One region of the Kitasatospora sp. cg17-2 genome, then DNA from elsewhere that is predicted to be linked to it. Evidence: riboswitches for the same ligand, from Rfam matches in the RefSeq annotation. Region 1 holds a riboswitch; the other holds the start of a gene.

Region 1 (3,777 bases):
AGGCGCCGTCCTCGAAGAACTCGGAGGCGGCGACGTCCAGGGCCAGCGCGATGTCCTTGCCCGGCACGTAGCCGGCCTTCTGGATGGCCTCGACGATGAGGTCGAGGGCCTCGCGGTTGGAGTCCAGGTTCGGGGCGAAGCCGCCCTCGTCGCCCAGACCGGTGGAGAGGCCGCGCTCCTTCAGCACGCCCTTGAGCGTGTGGTAGACCTCGACGCCCCAGCGGACGGCCTCGGAGAAGGACTCCGCGCCGATCGGAGCGATCATGAACTCCTGGATGTCGACGTTGGAGTCCGCGTGCGAGCCGCCGTTGAGGATGTTCATCATCGGGACCGGCAGGACGTGCGCGTTCGGGCCGCCCAGGTAGCGGAACAGCGGCAGGTCGCTGGCCTCGGAGGCGGCGTGCGCGACGGCCAGCGAGACGCCCAGGATGGCGTTGGCGCCGAGCGAGGACTTGTCCGGGGTGGCGTCCAGGTCGAGCATGGCCTGGTCGATCAGGCGCTGCTCGGTGGCGTCGTAGCCGACCAGCTCCGGGCCGATCTGCTCGATGACGGCCAGGACGGCCTTCTCCACGCCCTTGCCGAAGTAGCGGTTCTTGTCGCCGTCGCGGAGCTCCAGGGCCTCGAAGGCACCGGTGGAGGCACCCGACGGGACAGCGGCACGGCCGGTGCTGCCGTCGTCGAGGCCGACCTCGACCTCGACCGTGGGGTTGCCGCGCGAGTCGAGAATCTCACGGGCTACGACGACATCGATGGACGGCACGAGGCATCTCCTAGCGGAAGCAGGTACCGGCTGACAGTGGGGTGCCGTCGACCGGACGATTGCGGAGTCGTTACGACCAGAGCCTAACCGCACCGGCTGTCCGGGCCACGTCGACCTCGGCTCCGTCTCAGCGTGTGGCCGTGCTACCCACCGGTAGTTCACCTGGTTGCCCGGCCGCGGACGCCGCGGGACGGACCGGCGGCGGAACGGGGGCGGAACGGGCCGGTCCGACGGACCTGCCCGCCCGGCCGCCTGTCCGCCTGTCCGGTGACGGGCCGGCAGGAGGGCAGGCGGCCGGGCGGCCAGTGGGCGCGGGCGTCAGCCGAGGGCGAGGACCTGGCCGGGGACGATCAGGTCCGGGTCGCCGCCGACGGTGCCGCGGTTGCCGTCGTACAGGGCCTGCCAGCCGCCCTGGACACCCTGCGCGGTCGCGATCCCGGCGAGCGTGTCGCCGTCGCGGACGGTGTAGCCCTGGCCGCCCTGCGCCTGCTGGACCTGCGGGGCCTGCCGGGTCTGCTGCGCCTGCTGCGGTGCGGCGGCGGTGCCCTGACCCGCGTACTGCTGGTACACGCCCTGGTGGCTGGTCCAGTACCAGGCGCCGTTGTTCTGGTACCAGAACACCTTGGCGTCGGCGTCCCAGCCGGACCGGCCGGAGAACGACGGCGCCTGCGACTGGGTCTGCTGCTGCGCCTGCTGCTGGACCTGCGGCGCCGGCTGGGCGGCGTGCTTCGGCGCGTACTGCTGGGTCTGCGGAGCCTGCTGGGCCTGCGGGGCCTGCGACTTGGGGGCGGCGTGCTTCGGCGCGGCCTTCGGGGCCTGCTGCTCGATCTGCGCCTGCGGGGCCTGCGGCTTCGGGGCGGCCGGGGCGGCGTCCGTCGAGGTGTCGACCGCCGCCGGGGCACCGCCCTTGCTCAGGCCAGCCTTCTTGGAGCACACCGGCCAGGCGCCCGGACCCTGCGAGGCCAGCACCTTCTCGGCGACGGTGATCTGCGCCGCCTTCGATGCCTGGTTGGCCTGCGGCGCGTACGAGGTGCCGCCGAACGCCTTCCAGGTGCTGGAGGTGAACTGCAGGCCGCCGTAGAAGCCGTTGCCGGTGTTGATGCCCCAGTTGCCCCCGCTCTCGCACTGGGCGACGGCGTCCCAGGTCGAGGCCGGGGCGGCCGAGGCGCCGGTGGCGGTGAGGATCGGCATCGCCAGCCCGACGCCGGCGACACCGGCGACGGCGATGGCCTTCTCGGTCTGGGTGCGGCGACGATGACGGCCGGTTCCGACGAACAGCATGAGGAAGTCCCTCTCCGCACGCCTGCGAGGTGAGCTGTCGGGTTCGGACCGGGAGGTGGCCCGGCCGCGCGGAGGCGGCTTCACCCCAAGCCGTGGGAGACGGCGCAAGACCTGGTTCCCCCGCCCCTGCCCAGGGTTCTGGTCGGTTTCCGGTGACGCGGCGGGCAGGACTCGGCGTTCCGCGCACGGGACCCGCTTCCGCGGGCTCCCCGGAGAGTAGACAGATCTTCAGAGCAATCACAAGCTCATATCGCCGCTATCACACGGAAATCACGTCAGGTGATGGATTGCCTACCAACCGAAGAGGTATGTCCGGGTTGATGGAGATTCACGCCGGTCGGTTCCTGGCCGTGGAGACTCGGCGTCAGCGTGTCGTGAGCCCCCCTCAATGAACTGCCGAGGGGTCGGCGGAGGTTGTCACCGAGGTCGCTTCCGGCGTGAATTCCACCGGAAGTTCACGAAGTCCGCGCATGATCAGACCACCGCGCCAGCGCAGTTCCTCCGGATCCGCGGCGAGCCGGAGGTCCGGCAGCCGGGACAGCAGGGTGGTCAGCGCGGCCCGCCCCTCCAGGCGCGCCAGCGGGGCGCCGATGCAGTAGTGGATGCCGTGCCCGAAGCCCAGGTGCGGGTTGTCCGCCCGGGCCAGGTCGAGGGTGTTCTCGTCCGCGAACCGCGCCGGGTCCCGGTCCGCCGCCGCGAGCACCACCAGCACCGGGTCGCCGACCGGGATCTCCACCCCGCCGATGGTCAGCGGACTCGTCGCGAACCGCCAGGTGGCCATCTCCACCGGGCCGTCGTAGCGAAGGAGTTCCTCGATCCCGGTCTCCAGCAGCGCGCTCTCGCCGCGCCCGATCGACTCCTGGAGCAGGGCCCGCTGCCCCGGATTGCGCAGCAGCGCGTAGACGCCGTTGCCGATCAGGTTCACCGTCGTCTCGAACCCCGCGAAGAGCAGGATGAAGGCCATCGCCGCGGCCTCGTTCTCGGTGAGGTGCTCGCCGTGGTCGCTGGCCCGGATGAGCCCCGAGATCAGGTCGTCCCCGGGATCCGCGCGCTTGCGGTGGATCAGCTCCGCGAGGTAGGCCCGCATCCGCTTCACCGCCCGCCCCACACCGCCGCGTTGGCCGCCGCCGTGCCGGATCATCATCCCGGCCCAGTCCCGGAAGTCGTCCTGGTCCTCGGCCGGCACCCCGAGCAGGTCGCAGATCGCGTAGATGGGGAGCGGGAAGGCGAACTCGTGGATGAGGTCGGCGGATCCGCGCGTCGCGAAGCCGTCGATCAGCCGGTCGGTCAGCTGCTGCACCCGGGGCTCGAAGGCGGCCACCCGGCGCGGGGTGAAGGCCTTCGACACCAGACGGCGCAGCCGGGTGTGGTCCGGCGGGTCGATGTTCAGCAGGTGCGTCATCAGGTCGGCCTGGCGCTCGCCCGGGATGCCGACCCGGCCGGTGCGGTGGGCCTGCTCGGTGTGGTGCGCCGGGTTCTTGGAGAGCCGGCTGTCCGCGAGCGCCTGGCGGGCGTCCGCGTACCGGGTCACCAGCCAGGCGTCCACCCCGCTGGGCAGGGTGGTCCGGTGCACCGGTCGGTGCTCGCGCAGCCACGCGTACGCCGGGTACGGGTCGGCGGCGAACTCCCAGGTGAACAGGGGCGGACGGGCGGAATCGGGCTGAGCTGGCATGGGTCGACGGTATCCCGGGCGCACCCCCGGCAGCGCACCGTGGGCGCCGCCGTTCCCACTGCCG
Region 2 (3,777 bases), 1.1 Mb from region 1:
GAACTCGCGAACGGCAAGCCGGGGGCCGGTGAGTCGAACGGGGACCATGGCTCCCGACCCTACCCGCGACCAGCGGTTACGGTTCGTGGTTATGGAAGACGAAGACCTGCGGCTCGCCCCGCGCACCAAGGCCGCCGAGCTGCTCGTTTGGGCGGAGGCGGAGGGCCGCGAGCCGGTCGCCGAGGGCCCGCTGCGAGCGGTGCTGGCGTTGTTGGAGCTGGGCGAGGGCAGGATGCACGACGGCTGGCCCGAACTCACCTCCGCCGCGGTGGAGCACCTGCTGTACGAGCGGCTGTACCTGTACGTCCAGCCGGAGCCGGGGCAGGACCCGCTCGCGTACGGCGCGGCGGTGCGGCTGCTGATCGACCACCGGCGGGCGGCGAAGCGGCTGAACGCCAAGCGGCAGGAGCGGCTGCACGCGGAGGCCGAGTGGCAGGGCGAGGTGGCGGCCGGACTGCTGCGCCGGGCGGACCTGGTGACCTGGCCCCGGCTGTACACACTGCTGCTGCGCGCGGCCGGGGTGGACACCGCGGACGGGGCGGCGGTGCGGGCCTGGCTGGAGGGGTTCCGGGAGCTGCCGGAGGAGGAGCGGACGGCGGCGTTCACGGCGCTGGAGACGGACGGCACGCTGGACCCGGTGGACGACGGCGGCTGGGAGGCCGGCGGCCGGACGCTGGCGGTCGGGATGGCGACGGACGGCGCGCGGCGGCTGCTGGAGCAGGGGCTGATGCGGCGCAGCTACCGGAACCTGGCCGAGCTGACGGCGCTCGGCCGGCCGATGCCGGAGGAGCTGGCCGGGGACTTCGGGGCGTTCGAGGAGGCGGCGGCGCTGGCGGCGCTGGAGCTGGCCGGCACCTGGACGGTGCCGGGGCTGCCGGAGCTGCTGGTGGCGGAGTTCCCGGAGCTGGCGCCGGAGCCGGGGCCGGCGGAGATCGAGGCCTATCTGGCCGGGCTGGACGCGGCCTGGGCGGAGGAGTCGGCGGACGGGGACTGGCCGGCGGACGGCGAGGAGCCCGCGGACGGGGACTGGCCGGCGGACGGCGAGTGGCCGACCGGGGCCGGGGAGGAACCGGCGCCGGAGTAGGCGCGGAGGACGGCGAGGGGCCCCGGCCGGTGCGGCCGGGGCCCCTCGTCCTGTTCGGGGGGAGGCGGGGTCAGGGGGTGACGCCGCGCTGCTCGAACCAGGTCTCCGGGTCGACCGGGGCGCCGCCGCCGGGGCGGACCTCGACGTGCAGGTGGGCGCCGGTGACGTTGCCGGTCGCGCCGACCTTGCCGATCTGCTGGCCGGGGAGGACCTTGCCGGAGCCCTTGATGATCGAGGAGAGGTGGCAGTACCAGATCTCGGTGCCGTCGGGCAGGGTCTCGACGATCCGGTAGCCGTAGGCGCCGGCCCAGCCGGCCGAGGTGATGGTGCCCTGGCCGACCGCGTAGACGGGTTCGCCCTGGTCGGCGGCGAAGTCGAGGCCGGTGTGCAGGTGCGCCCAGTAGCGCGCGCTCTGGCCGTAGTGGGCGGAGAGCCGGTAGTCGCGCACGGGCAGCTTGATGGCCGCGAGCTTGGCCTTCTCGGCCTCCTCGGCGGTGCGCCTGGCCTGCTCCTGCTGGGCGACCTGGGCGGCGCGCTTGGCCTCGGCCTCCTGGGCGGCCTGGACCCGGGCCGTCTCCTCGGCCGCGGTGCGCTGGCTGTCGGCCTGCTGCTGGATCCGGGCGGCGAGCGCGAGGCCGGGGTCGGCGGAGAGCGCGACCGGGGTCTCGTCGGGGCTCTCCACGGCGGGCGCGGCGGCCGGGGTGGCGGAGGCGAAGCCGGTCGCGCCCAGGGTGGCGGCGACGGCGGTGACGCCGAGCAGCGGCGCGGTGCCGCGGGTCTGACGGGGCATCCGGTGCCGACTGGTGTCGGCGACCGGCGGGGCGCTCTCGTCGGCAGGGCCGCCGAAGGGGCCGTGGCCAGCGAACGGGCCGGGATGGTCGAGCAGCTGGGTGCCGGTGGAGGACCCGGACGGGTGTGCCTGGGTGTGCGTCGACGCCACGGAGGCGCGCTCCTTTCCTTCCTTCGCGCCTACCGGGTTAGCTGACGGGTTCGGAGCAGGAAGGTCTCCTACGGCTGAGCCCGGGCGGTGCCCTGACCCTGCCGATTCACCCCAAGGAACATGGTTCCCCGGCTCCCATGGCCTGCCCGGAGGCCGGCCGGCGGGATTAGGCGACGGCGCACGGTGCCGTCTGGGTACGGCGTTGCGGACCGCGCTGCGTTATCAAACGTTAATCCGAGAGTCCCCCGATTCCAAGCCATCCGTTGGTGACGACCGGACACGGATCGGACGCTACGCGGCCCGATGGGCGATTTGTGACGTTTGATGACACCTGACACTACCGAACGTGAGAGGACGTCAACGAACGGGGTCCCATCTGAGTACGACTACTCATGTGCAGCCGGGAGCGCGCGGCCATTCTGGGCGCCATGAGCGCACCGATGCAGTCACGCACCACGGCCGCCTACTACATCCAGGCCGTCCTGTCCTTCGCCCTCTCCGGCGCCGCCCTCGGCTTCGGGATCGCCTTCCTCCCGGTCGAGCCGTGGACCAGGGCCTTCCTCGCCGTCGGCCTGCTCTGGACGGTCACCTCCGCGTTCACCCTGGCCAAGGTGGTCCGGGACCGGCAGGAGACCACCGATCTCGTCACCAGGGTCGACCAGGCCCGGCTGGACAAGCTGCTGACCGAGCACGACCCGTTCAAGGTGGAGGGAGTCTGACCGGCCCGGGCGCGGACCGCCGCTCGGGAGGGCTTGACGGCTAAGGCTATTAGCCTTAGCTTTATGGCTATCGGCGCTCGCCGACGACCCGCCCCGAGGAGGCTCCCATGAACGGCACCATCGCCCCCGCCACCCGCTACCTCGACCTTCCCGGTGGCCGGATCGCCTTCGACGACACCGGGCACGGCGACGGCGCCCCCGTCGTCCTGCTCCCCGGGATGCTCGACAGCCGGGCCGCGTACCGGCACCTGCGCCCGCTGCTGACCGCCGCCGGCCGCCGGGTGATCACCATGGACCTGCGCGGCTTCGGCGAGTCCTCGATCCTCTGGGAGGACTACTCCCCCGCCGCGATCGCCGGCGACGTGCTCGCCCTGCTGGACCACCTGGGCATCGACCGGGCCGTGCTGGCGGGCAACTCCTACACCGGCGCCAGCGTGGTCAGAGCCGCCGCGGACGCCCCCGGGCGGGTCGCCGGGATCGTCCTGATCGACGCCTTCGTCGAGAACGTGCCGCCGACCGCCCTGCAGCGGGCGATGGTCCGGGCGATGGGCGCGCTGCTGGTGCGCTCGCCCGCGTTCTGGGGGCTCTACCTGCGCAAGGCCGCCTTCCCCGGCCCCAAGCCCGCCGACCACGAGGAGTACGTGGCCGGACTGGTCTCCGCGCTGCGCACCCCGGGCCGGCGGGCCGCCACCCGCGGCTATGTGCACGGCGACTCCTCGCCCGTCGGCTGGACCTCGGCCGTGCGCTGCCCGGCGCTGGTGGTGATGGGTTCCAAGGACCCCGACTTCGGCGACCCGGAGCTGGTCGCCGACCGGCAGGCCGCCGCGCTCGGGGCGCGCAAGGTGATGGTGGAGGGCGCCGGGCACTACCCGATGGCCGACCACCCGGAGGCCACCGCCGGGGCCCTGCTGGGCTTCCTCGCCGAGCTGGCCTGACGCCGTCCGCGCCGTCCCCGCCCGCCGCTGCCCCCGTCCGCCGACCCACCACGCCCGCCGACCCACCACGCCCACCAGGAGACCCACGATGCCCCGAGT

What was found. A riboswitch is a leader RNA that binds a small molecule or an ion and turns the genes downstream of it on or off. The one in region 1 is predicted to bind cyclic di-AMP.
Region 2: linked by a shared signal. The riboswitch ahead of ACW14Y_RS19955 (M23 family metallopeptidase) and the one ahead of ACW14Y_RS24440 (LysM peptidoglycan-binding domain-containing protein) in region 1 are both predicted to bind cyclic di-AMP.

Annotation. Positions count from the first base shown of each region.
Region 1 covers NZ_CM132923.1:5,790,789-5,794,565, reverse strand. The annotation lists gene eno (phosphopyruvate hydratase) at 1-760, opposite strand, end outside; gene ACW14Y_RS24440 (LysM peptidoglycan-binding domain-containing protein) at 1,079-2,041, opposite strand; cyclic di-AMP (ydaO/yuaA leader) riboswitch at 2,047-2,195, opposite strand; gene ACW14Y_RS24435 (cytochrome P450 family protein) at 2,427-3,713, opposite strand.
Region 2 covers NZ_CM132923.1:4,735,011-4,738,787, forward strand. The annotation lists gene ACW14Y_RS19945 (GNAT family N-acetyltransferase) at 1-48, opposite strand, end outside; gene ACW14Y_RS19950 (hypothetical protein) at 92-1,084, shown strand; gene ACW14Y_RS19955 (M23 family metallopeptidase) at 1,155-2,024, opposite strand; cyclic di-AMP (ydaO/yuaA leader) riboswitch at 2,037-2,207, opposite strand; gene ACW14Y_RS19960 (YiaA/YiaB family inner membrane protein) at 2,453-2,743, shown strand; gene ACW14Y_RS19965 (alpha/beta fold hydrolase) at 2,851-3,678, shown strand; gene ACW14Y_RS19970 (TetR/AcrR family transcriptional regulator) at 3,767-3,777, shown strand, end outside.